Zobellia alginiliquefaciens: one gene and its partner. The protein of the gene in region 1 interacts with the protein of each later gene in a pairwise test. Links are inferred from orthologs where the notes say so. Each region holds a gene or a part of one and is shown in the gene's direction. Other genes may lie near its edges.

Evidence for each region. Proteins that work in one complex are often made in the same cells at the same time.
Region 2: the proteins of rho (region 1) and nusG interact in binary tests that used the Escherichia coli proteins (3 or more experiments, as listed by UniProt). The link is inferred for Zobellia alginiliquefaciens from one-to-one orthologs.

What each region holds. Positions count from the first base shown.
Region 1 is NZ_CP119758.1:750,080-758,407, forward strand. Bases 2,760-5,684 are described here. They hold rho (transcription termination factor Rho), read left to right. Parts: upstream 2,760-3,376; coding sequence 3,377-4,993; downstream 4,994-5,684. Other genes in these bases: P0077_RS03185 (DUF4293 domain-containing protein), read right to left, coding at 2,774-3,184; P0077_RS03195 (hypothetical protein), read left to right, coding at 5,268-5,684. Outside these bases: tRNA pseudouridine(38-40) synthase TruA, read right to left, coding at 1-372; P0077_RS03170 (metallophosphoesterase family protein), read left to right, coding at 486-980; P0077_RS03175 (hypothetical protein), read right to left, coding at 1,025-1,885; P0077_RS03180 (hypothetical protein), read right to left, coding at 2,013-2,510; more of P0077_RS03195, read left to right, coding at 5,685-6,020; rpsT (30S ribosomal protein S20), read right to left, coding at 7,671-7,922; proS (proline--tRNA ligase), read right to left, coding at 8,224-8,328. UniProt on the Escherichia coli protein: Facilitates transcription termination by a mechanism that involves Rho binding to the nascent RNA, activation of Rho's RNA-dependent ATPase activity, and release of the mRNA from the DNA template.
Region 2 is NZ_CP119758.1:3,286,311-3,290,235, forward strand. The notes cover bases 1,223-3,925. They hold nusG (transcription termination/antitermination protein NusG), read left to right. Parts: upstream 1,223-2,149; coding sequence 2,150-2,701; downstream 2,702-3,925. Other genes in these bases: tuf (elongation factor Tu), read left to right, coding at 1,223-1,787; secE (preprotein translocase subunit SecE), read left to right, coding at 1,952-2,140; rplK (50S ribosomal protein L11), read left to right, coding at 2,769-3,206; rplA (50S ribosomal protein L1), read left to right, coding at 3,227-3,916. Outside these bases: more of tuf, read left to right, coding at 600-1,222. UniProt on the Escherichia coli protein: Part of the processive rRNA transcription and antitermination complex (rrnTAC). The complex forms an RNA-chaperone ring around the RNA exit tunnel of RNA polymerase (RNAP).

The sequences.
Region 1 (8,328 bases):
AAAATCACCTAAAAACGGGTTCTTATATTGCAACACCCAATATTCATAAGTACGTTCTTCCGCATCAAACCGTGCATGGGCATCAGAGTTTACCAGAAAAACATCATGCACCGCAATGGCTTCTGGCAATAGGGAATTCAATCTATATACTAACTGCTCTAAATCTTGAATTTCATCAACGTTAAAATGGGCGAACATTTGCTTGGCATGAACACCTGCATCCGTCCTTCCCGCTCCCGTTAATGCTACCGGCATACGCAACAAAGTGGAAAAAGCTTTTTCTAGAACTTCCTGCACAGTAATGGCGTTAGGTTGGTTCTGCCAACCATGATAGTCTTTACCTAAGTATGAAAATTCAACGAAATATCTCAACTGAAACCTTTAATTTTGTGAAGCTCAAAGATACTTCTCTTTAAGTAGACAGAACAAGGCCTTAAAAATTATTGATAAGGTTAAATCTCACAACATAATTTCTTCCCAATTAGATGACCAAAATCCTATTACTTTCCGATACCCATTCACACATAGACGACACTATTTTAAAGTATGCCCGTCAAGCGGATGAAATATGGCATGCGGGTGATATTGGCTCTTTGGAAATAACCGATACACTTCAAAAAATAAAACCTTTAAGAGCTGTGTATGGAAATATTGATGACCATGTGATTCAAAAAGAATTCCCCCTAAACGACCGTTTTTTCTGTGAAGGTGTTGAAGTTTTTATGACCCACATTGGTGGCTACCCCCCTAAATACAATGTTAGAACCCGAGATATTATCAGAGCGAATCCGCCTAAATTATTTATATCCGGACATTCCCATATCCTTAAAGTTATGATGGATAAAAAATTGGGCGTGCTACATATGAACCCTGGCGCTTGTGGCAAACACGGTTTTCATCAGGTAAGGACCATGCTTCGTTTTGTTATAGACGGAAAGGAAATAAAAGATTTAGAAGTTGTAGAACTTGGAAAAAGATAAAAATATAGGGCAGCAATTCTATTGGCCGCCCTCATTTTTCTCTATCAATATTCTAACGAAACTCCCAAAGAGAAGGTACCTCCGTCGTATATATTTTTGCGCTCCACTAAAAAACCTGAATAATCAGAATAATTGGCTACCAAATTTAAATGGTCCGTTAGCTTATACATAGATGTAATTCCAAAATTGGTAAAAGTCGTGCCTTCGCCATACAGGAAAGAACCACTTTGATTGTTGGTTTCTGAAGATAATTTTTCCTGAATTTTCAATTTACCTATTAAATATAGCTTATCAAAGAACAAGTGCCCCACCTCTGCACCTACCTGAAGTTGGTTGCTAAAAGATTCCGTTCTAAAATTCACACTGGTAAATGCAGAGGCATATGTCTTTCCGTTTGCAAAACCATGGGAAGCCGTTAAGGTGGTCCACACATTAAACTCACCATCTGACAACGGGAGATTAATTTCATTGAATTGACCAAAGTCATCCGGGGTAGTAGACTGAGCAAAATTTTCTCCATTATTACTTGGAATATCCAGAGCCACTTGCAAGGACAGTGGAAAGTTCTTTAGCAGCTTATATTTTACGGCCAATTGAATATTTCCTACTCCAGCAACCGTTTCGGTAGTACTAAAACTATTCAACCGCACAATAGGAACGTCCACTAAAGCCGTAAATCGGTCTGTGATACCATATTCTCCGTATAACAACAATCCGCCACTATTAAAGGTACTACCTTGGTCTGCCAATCTACCTTCCGTAGTGTAGTAATCATTAGAGGAAAAATATGATGCCGTGGCTTGCACATAAAATCCTTTTGCTTCTCGTGTCCATCCACTTTGTGCTTGTGAAAAATATGCACAAAAACCGCATATTACGAGTATGATATATTTATTTGTTTTCATAATTCTGTTACTTTATTGATAGGTGTCATCCAGTAGCAAACCGAAGGCCTAAAAAGAAAAAAAGCCTTTGGGAGACATAGAAAAACAGAATTATGCGTCTCTATTCCCAAAGGCCATAAAATTTTATTTACTGTAACTCTGCATTTCCGAAAGGAATATTGGCAGTAGCACACCATAAGATGATATGCGAGTATTTGGCTTCTGGCGTTGCATCTAGTTTAATGTACATCTCACCATTGCCCTGCACATTACCAATCAGCATTAAATCAGGGTTTCCATTTGCCGGATCAGCAGTAAAAGTTTCTGAAGTAGACAAAAATATACCAACTGTACCCGTACCTAGTTCCGTCATAAAATCATCTGCAAAATGAACAAAATCCGTATCGTTCGTATCTTTTCCTAATTCCACAAGCCCTTCTGTAGGCGTACCACTTTCAGCAGTTAAATTTCCGCTACTAGCTACGGTAAAATCACCAACCGGCATGGATGAATCTACTTCAACGGTTTCAGTTTCAGTAACCGTTTCGGTAACGGTTACAGTTTCCACATCGTCATCTGAACAACTTACTACTAACGCTGTCATGGCAAAAGCTACTAGTGCAAAAGAAAATTTTCTGTTTTTCATAATCGTAAAATTTAATTGTTTATCATTATGAAACAGATGTAATACTGACTATCAATACCCCCTCTGTTTCTTGAGACAAACATAGAGCGGCGGTATCACGAAGAATTCAAGAAAGTATGAAAAGTCTATCACAACAATTAAGCATCTTGGGATACTTTTGTGATATTCCCAAAGAAAGTGGCAGATTTTCCTAGAAAAAAAGCATAAAAAAAACCCGGTAACTACTCCGGGTTTTACGCACTAATACTACTAAGATGTTAGGCTTATCGCAAACGATCAACAGATTTCACAAGATCCTCATCCTTCTTAATGGCCCTATTTGCAAGAACCAAGAAAACGATAGAAATAATAGGAATGAGCATCCCAATACCCTTCTCCGAGACCAAAATCTCTCCGGATAAGTTTAGCGAACGGTAAACGAAAAATCCTAGTAAAAAAAGATTCAATATCATATTCAATCTGTTTACCACAAATTGATTTTTTCTATTTTTAAATAATACTATAGCTACAAGTGCAAGCAATGCCGAAACATAAAATGCACCTGATATAAAAACGTCATTTTTTGCAAAAATTTCATTTCCTTCCGCATCTGACCACAGGTTTACCCAAAAAGGCAGTATTCCGGTAATAAGGATAACTATCAATAAATAAACAGTCTGTATTCTTTGAATCATTCTATAAATGCCGTTTTGCTCCACAAAAATACACGTCTTTTTGAAAAAAAACAGTGTCACAAGCAAAATAATTCGTAATATTGTGAGATTATTAGTTATTACACTTACCTTTTGGGAAATCTTTCCCTAGTAATACTCGGATAACAATTCACTTCTTACCAATACTAGAACGTATAATTTATATCATACTTAATGTTTGAAATTTCAGATTTAAAAGCAAAAAAACTGCCTGAATTGCAGGAAATTGCCAAAGGCCTTAATGTGCCAAAGTTCAAAACCCTAAAAAAACTGGACCTTGTTTATCAAATCTTAGATGTACAGGCAGCCAATCCGAAAGTTGTAGCAGAAGTTACTGCACCAAAAACAGAGGAAAAACCAAAGCCCAAGCCAAAACCAAAACCTAGGGCTCGAAAGCCAAGAACGGCACCCGCGGCCGAGGCTAAAAAAGCAGAAGTTAAAACTGCTTCTCCAGAAAAAACAGAAAAAACAGAGCAGGCTGCACCAGCTCCGTCTGAAACAAAAAAACCACGTCCTAGACCGGTAAAGAGAGAGCCTAAAAGCAACCAACAGCACAAAAACCAAAATTCCTCCAACGGTAACACTAAAAATCAACGTCACCAAAAATCCTCTAATTACGATAAGAGTAACTTTGATAAAGACTTAAAAAACCGTTACAAAGAACCAGAATTTGAGTTTGACAGTATTATTGAAAGTGAAGGGGTTCTTGACATCATGCAGGATGGTTACGGATTCTTACGCTCTTCTGACTATAACTACCTTTCTTCCCCTGATGATATTTATGTATCTCAGTCGCAGATTAGATTGTTTGGCTTAAAAACCGGAGATACCGTATTAGGAAATGTAAGACCTCCTAAAGAAGGTGAAAAATATTTTCCTTTAATCAAGGTGAACAAAATAAACGGAATTGACCCTCAAGTGGTGAGAGACCGTGTTTCTTTTGAACATTTAACTCCACTTTTCCCTCAGGAAAGATTTAAATTAGCAGAGAGACAAAGCAATATATCCACTAGAATTATAGACTTGTTCTCCCCTATCGGTAAAGGACAAAGAGGTATGATCGTTTCGCAACCTAAAACAGGTAAGACCATGCTGTTGAAGGATATCGCAAATGGTATTGCGGCCAATCACCCTGAAGTGTATCAAATTATACTTTTAATAGATGAACGTCCTGAAGAGGTAACGGATATGCAACGTAATGTTCAAGGTGAAGTAATTGCTTCTACTTTTGACAAAGAGCCTTCTGAGCACGTTCGTGTAGCCAATATAGTTTTAGAAAAAGCAAAACGTTTGGTTGAATGTGGCCATGATGTAGTGATCCTATTGGACTCCATTACACGTTTAGCAAGAGCATACAACACCGTACAACCTGCTTCTGGTAAGGTATTGAGCGGTGGTGTAGACGCCAACGCATTGAACAAACCAAAACGGTTCTTTGGAGCGGCCCGTAATATAGAAGGCGGAGGATCGCTTTCTATAATTGCAACGGCCCTTACAGAAACCGGTTCTAAAATGGACGAAGTTATCTTTGAAGAATTTAAAGGAACAGGTAATATGGAACTTCAATTGGATCGCAAAATATCCAACAGAAGAATATTCCCTGCTATTGACCTTACTTCTTCCAGTACTCGTAGAGACGATTTATTATTGGACAAGGAAACCATACAGCGTATGTGGATCATGCGCAAGTACCTTGCGGATATGAACCCAATAGAAGCAATGGAGTTTATTGAGCAACGTTTTAAACAGACCAAGAACAACGAAGAGTTCTTGCTCACCATGAATCAATAATATCGACTTGATAGACTAAAAATATCAAACTTTAAAATCCCGAATTCCTTATTACACGGAATTCGGGATTTTTTATGGTTTAGATTCACCTACTTTTTCTTCAAAAAAATAGCTAATAATACCACTTTTTTAGACTTATAGTTGGCAAAAGATTACGGAATTCTATAGATCACATTCTAATTATCCAATTTTTCGGATATCTTTATAGCGCAAAAATTAATTACTTCCCCCGAATTTTGCATGTATAACAAGTAGAACTTAAAAACTTTATGTCATGAAAAATTCGTTGAAATTAGCGCTTACCTGCGCCACATTTATCCTTTTATTATGTATTTCCAGTTGTGTTGAAAAAAAGAACACACCTTGCCCAGAATGCCCATCTGAAACTGTCGCGGACACAGCCTACAGTAATGGCATTATCATGCCGGATAAAGCCCATAAACTTTACGCTAACTATAAAGATAGACGCGTAGACCTTATTCAAGATTATGAAGATGCTATAGACAATGAAAACAAAGACCCTAAACAGCAATACGATAAAAAAAACCAAAGTACCGAAAGCAGCAATGAAGACACTGCCAATTCAAGAAAATTTAAAGTAGCACGCTATGTCTCTTATGAATATGAAGACCTGAAAAAATACTTGGCCTATATTGAAAAAGAAGCTGAGCTATCAGACGAGAAACTCACTACCTTACGATTTTATTTTGGTAACTACGCCAACGAAAAGAAATTTGAAGACGGCAAACCGGTAAAACACCCAAGACAGAATACCGTTATGATGTCCCCTACCGTGAACCGAGACGGCGCAGACCATATATTTTACATTGATGACGCAAAAGAAGGGAAGGACAGAGTTGTTCTTTTAGACAACAACTTTAACAAAAGAAAAGGAGATGGAGCAAATCAAATGACGCCAAACACAAAAAATGAAGCTTCATTTTTACCTGGATTTTTATCCGCACCAAGCGCACCATTCTTTGCAGCAAAAAGCACAACTAAGAATGAAGGACATTCCAATCCATAAAATAGAAAATTTAGGTTAAAAATCACCCTTTTGGCAGATCTTGATTTTTTTTTAAAGAATGCACTAATCCCAATGTATGCCATTACGTTGGGATTAGCTTTATTTAAGTACCCAAAGTATTTTGAATCAAAACTTAAATATCTACCTATCATCTTCATTTACACTTTACTAAATGAATTTTTAGGGTATTTAATTAATAATTACGAGGAGTTTAGCTTAATCTCGGCAAAGACCTATCAAAATTACAACTGGCTAATATATAACATCTATATGGTGGTTTTCTACCTATATTTTTTTTATGTTTTTAGATTCTATATTGAAGATTCAAAACAAAAACAAAATATACAGTATGGCGCAATTTTCTTTTTGTTCATCTGTTTGATAAATGCTTTTATTGATAGCTTTAGCAAATTACCACAAGTGTATTCTTATATCATGGGAGGAATCATCCTTGTGTACTGTTGTTTTTCGTATTTAAATAAGTTTTACAAAATCAACAAAATTTTCATAGCCAAGGAAAATCTTCTATTCTGGCTAAGTATTGGCTTATCGGTTTTTTACATCGGATACCTTCCTCTTAAAATCATAAGACACATACATCTAATTAACGATACCACACCCTCAATACTAATCAAACGAATTCATTTCACCTTAATCGTGGTAAACTACCTATGCTTTATTATCGGTTTTCTAAGAATGAAAAGAAGATTACCCAAATAAAGTTATGTTTTCATTAGACTTACACAATTCTTTATTGATAGCTTAATTTCAAATACACTTTTCCAATATAATTTATAATTTCGTCACTCCACAGGGTGAAAATCTCTTATAAAGTTCATCAATTCAACTAATAACCTTAGGTCAATATCAAATTACACTATATTGCCATATGCTAGAACAGTTATTAGATAATCTATTTATGCCATTCTATGGAATAACCCTGCTAGTATCTCTGTATAAATACCCTAAATATTTTGACACCAAGTTACAGTACCTACCCATTATCTTCTTATACACTTTTTTAAATGAGCTTCTTGGGTACCTAATTTTCTCAAACTACAACATCAGCTTGTTTAAAAACAGCACTTACACTAAATATAATATAGCTATCTACAACATTTACAATATTATATTCTACTTATATTTCATCTACATCTTTATGTATTACATAAAAGATTCTAAAATCAAAAAAAACATTAAACATGGGATGATGGTTTTTGTAGTAGTAGCTCTTGCAAATCCACTTTTTCAAAGCTTTTCTCGCTCGTCGCAGATAGGCACCTACGTTTTTGGGGGAATTGTTTTATTAGGGTCCATTTACTCGTATCTAAAAGAACTCCCTAAGAAGCAAAAAAACAAATGGAGCAAATGCCTACTTTTTTGGCTCGCTTCTGGCCTACTGATATTCTATATTGGCTATATTCCCATAAAAGTTTTCAGACACTACTTCAACATACCTGCAGCACTAGAGAACTCCATACTGCGACCATTACATATAGCCCTAATTATAGTTTGCTATGTATGTTTTACCATTGGTTTTCTAAGAATGAAACAGAGGCTACCCGAACAAGGCTAGTTTGTTAACCATTAGGCATAAAAAAAAGCCCTGATGTACAGTTACATCAGGGCTTTTTATAGATTTTATAAATCTTACAATGCAGCTACGTGCTTTGCTAATTTACTCTTTAAGTTTGCTGCTTTGTTATTATGAATAATATTTCGTTTAGCCAATCTATCGATCATACTAACAATGCTAGGCAATAAAGCTTCAGCATCCTTCTTATTTTCTTCACTACGCAATTTCTTTATAGCGTTACGTGTAGTTTTGTGCTGATATCTGTTACGAAGACGTACCGCTTCGTTTCTTCTGATTCTTTTTAATGCTGACTTGTGATTTGCCATCTTCTTCTAACTTGTTATAATTTTTTAAAAAATTCCTTTCGAACCTTTTGTAGTCCGTAGGGGAATCGAACCCCTGTTACCAGGATGAAAACCTGGCGTCCTAACCCCTAGACGAACGGACCATTAAATCAATCTTTGGATAAAAATCCAGTTACTCTTGTAGTCCGTAGGGGAATCGAACCCCTGTTACCAGGATGAAAACCTGGCGTCCTAACCCCTAGACGAACGGACCATACTTTGCGCAATTGCGGATGCAAAAATACAATTATTTTTTACTAACGCAATAGTTAGCATAATTTTTTTAATAAGCTTTTGCAAAAAGTACTCTTTTTGATGATGATTTTCCGGTCACCATACACTTACCCTCTTTGTTTTCGGCATCTAGAGGAATACATCTTATGGTTGC
Region 2 (3,925 bases), 2.5 Mb from region 1 along the record:
TTTCAAATTTTGTTTTGAATAAACAAAAAAACGTATACATTTGCAGTCCGTTAGAAATAGCGGACTTTTTTATGCCGGAAACGATGTAGAAAAGCCGATGTAGCTCAGCTGGCTAGAGCAGCTGATTTGTAATCAGCAGGTCGTGGGTTCGAGTCCCTCCATCGGCTCTAAAAGTTCTTTAAAAAATTGGTTTGGGGAGATACTCAAGCGGCCAACGAGGGCAGACTGTAAATCTGCTGACTACGTCTTCGCAGGTTCGAATCCTGCTCTCCCCACTTTTTTTAAAAGCCCAATTTTTTTTGGGTGTTGAAATGTTGAATTTTTATAATTGCGGGAGTAGCTCAGTTGGTAGAGCGTCAGCCTTCCAAGCTGAATGTCGCCGGTTCGAACCCGGTCTCCCGCTCTAATAAGCCAAGGTAATGTGTGTGGTTTTGAATCTGCAACGTTGAACCTTGAACCTTGAACCTAATAAGCCGACGTAGCTCAGGGGTAGAGCGTTTCCTTGGTAAGGAAGAGGTCACGGGTTCAATTCCCGTCGTTGGCTCAATTAAGGCATTATTTGTACACTAATATATAACTAAGATTAAAATTCATTAAAAATGGCAAAGGAAACTTTTGATCGTTCCAAACCGCACTTGAATATAGGTACTATTGGACACGTAGATCACGGTAAAACAACATTGACTGCTGCTATTACTACGGTATTGGCGAACGCAGGTTTGTCTGAGCTTAGAAGCTTTGACTCTATTGACAACGCTCCTGAGGAAAAAGAGAGAGGTATTACTATTAACACTTCTCACGTTGAGTATCAAACAGCTAATCGTCACTACGCTCACGTTGACTGTCCTGGTCACGCGGATTACGTAAAGAACATGGTTACTGGTGCTGCTCAGATGGACGGTGCTATTCTTGTTGTTGCTGCTACTGATGGTCCTATGCCACAAACTCGTGAGCACATCCTTTTAGGTCGTCAGGTTGGTATTCCAAGAATCGTTGTTTTCTTGAACAAAGTTGACATGGTTGATGATGAGGAGCTTTTAGAGCTTGTTGAGATGGAAGTAAGAGAATTGCTTTCTTTCTATGAGTATGATGGTGATAACGGACCTGTAATTTCTGGTTCTGCACTTGGTGCCTTGAACGGTGAGCAAAAATGGGTTGACACTGTAATGGAGTTGATGGCTGCTGTTGATGATTGGATCGAGCTTCCTAAGAGGGATGTTGAGAAGGATTTCTTAATGCCTGTTGAAGATGTGTTTACTATTACTGGTCGTGGTACTGTTGCAACTGGTCGTATTGAAACTGGTGTTGCTAACACGGGTGATCCTGTTGAGATTATCGGTATGGGAGCTGAGAAATTGACTTCTACTATTACTGGTGTTGAAATGTTCCGTAAGATTTTGGATAGAGGTGAAGCTGGTGATAACGTTGGTATCTTGTTGAGAGGTATTGAAAAAGCACAAATCAGCAGAGGTATGGTAATCTGTAAGCCAGGTTCTGTAACTCCACACGCTAAATTTGAAGCTGAGGTTTACGTTCTTAAGAAAGAAGAAGGTGGTCGTCACACGCCATTCCATAATAACTATCGTCCTCAGTTCTACGTTAGAACTACAGATGTAACTGGTAACATTTCTCTTCCTTCTGGAGTTGAGATGGTAATGCCAGGTGATAACCTTACTATTACAGTTGATCTTATTCAGCCTATCGCATTAAGTATAGGTCTACGTTTTGCTATCCGTGAAGGTGGTAGAACTGTTGGTGCCGGTCAGGTTACTAAGATTATAGATTAATTTATTATATAGGAAATAATGTAATTAAGGGTGTTCTGCTTTAGTAGGGCACCTTTAAATGCAATTATAAACGGGTGTAGCTCAGTTGGTAGAGCACTGGTCTCCAAAACCAGGTGTCGGGAGTTCGAGTCTCTCCTCCCGTGCGAATTTAAGTAAGAATCATTATGTTAACGTATATAAAAGAATCTATAGAAGAGCTTCGTAACAATGTTACTTTGCCTACAAGGGCCGAATCATCTAATCTTATGGTTGTGGTTGCGGTGTTTTCTATATTGTTCGCTTTGGCGACTTGGGGTGTGGACAGTGCATTCAGCAAATTGGTTCGGTTGTATTTCGATAACATCTTAAACTAGTTTATCGCTATGTCAGAAGTATTGGAAAAGAAATGGTATGTAGTGAGAGCTGTCAGTGGGCAAGAGAATAAAATCAAAGGCTATATTGAAAGTGAAGTAGAGCGCCATGGTTTTTCTGATTATTTAGAAGATGTTTTGGTTCCTACGGAAAAAGTGATTCAGATTCGTAACGGAAAAAAAATTAACAAGGAAAGGGTTTATTTTCCTGGTTATATAATGATAAAAGCCAACCTTGGCGGTGAAATGATTCACATAATACGTTCAATTACGAATGTAATCGGTTTTTTAGGCGAGACAAAAGGAGGGGATCCTGTTCCGTTGAGAAAGACCGAAGTGAATAGAATGTTAGGTAAGGTAGATGAGTTGGCTGTTAATACGGATGCTGTAGCAATTCCTTTCACTCATGGTGAAACGGTTAAGGTTATTGATGGTCCGTTTAATGGTTTTAATGGTACGGTTGAGAAAATCAACGAAGAGAAGCGTAAGCTAGAGGTGATGGTTAAGATTTTCGGAAGAAAAACACCATTGGAACTTAGTTATATGCAAGTAGAGAAAGTATAAGTTAAGTGTTACATATTTAAAGTTGTGTTGCTTCCAAATTGATACAGCTGAAATTTAATTTTAAACAATGGCAAAAGAAATAGGTAAAGTAGTTAAACTACAAGTTAGGGGAGGTGCAGCGAATCCGTCGCCACCGGTTGGACCCGCCTTAGGTGCTGCCGGTGTTAACATCATGGAGTTCTGTAAGCAGTTCAATGCTCGTACGCAGGACAAACAAGGTAAGGTTTTACCTGTTGTTATCACCGTATATAAGGATAAGTCATTTGACTTTATCGTTAAGACACCACCAGCGGCAGTTCAGCTATTGGAAGCGGCTAAGATTAAAAAAGGATCAGGCGAGCCTAACCGTGTAAAATCTGGTAATGTTACTTGGGATCAAGTTAAAACAATTGCCGAGGACAAAATGGTAGACCTTAATGCGTTTACAGTAGAATCTGCGATGAGCATGATTGCTGGTACGGCAAGGTCTATGGGTCTTAAAGTTGCGGGTAAGCGACCTTTCTAAAATCTTAAAAGCAATTTGAAATGGCAAAATTAACTAAGAAACAAAAAGACGCGCACGCTAAGATAGATAAAGATAAACTTTATTCTGTTGGCGAAGGTGCTGCTTTGGTAAAAGAGATTACCAATGCAAAATTTGATGCATCTGTAGATTTGGCGGTGCGTTTGGGTGTAGATCCAAGAAAAGCAAACCAAATGGTACGTGGGGTTGTAACGCTTCCTCATGGTACAGGTAAAGATGTTAAGGTTTTGGCCTTGGTAACACCAGATAAAGAAGCAGAGGCTACTGAGGCCGGTGCTGATTTTGTAGGATTGGATGAGTATTTGGATAAAATTAAAGGCGGTTGGACAGATGTTGATGTTATCATCACTATGCCAAGCGTAATGGGTAAATTAGGGCCTTTGGGCCGAGTTTTAGGACCAAGAGGTCTTATGCCTAATCCAAAAACAGGAACAGTTACTATGGATGTCGCTAAAGCGGTGACTGATGTAAAAGCTGGTAAAATCGACTTTAAGGTAGATAAGACGGGAATCGTTCATGCTGCTGTGGGGAAAGCTTCTTTCTCTGCTGAGAAATTGGAGGAAAATGCTAGAGAGTTGTTGGACACTCTAGTGAAAATGAAGCCTGCTGCTGCAAAGGGTGTGTATATGAAAAGTATTTTCATGTCTAGCACTATGAGTCCTAGTGTTCAATTGGATCCAAAAACAGTTTAATCGAACTGG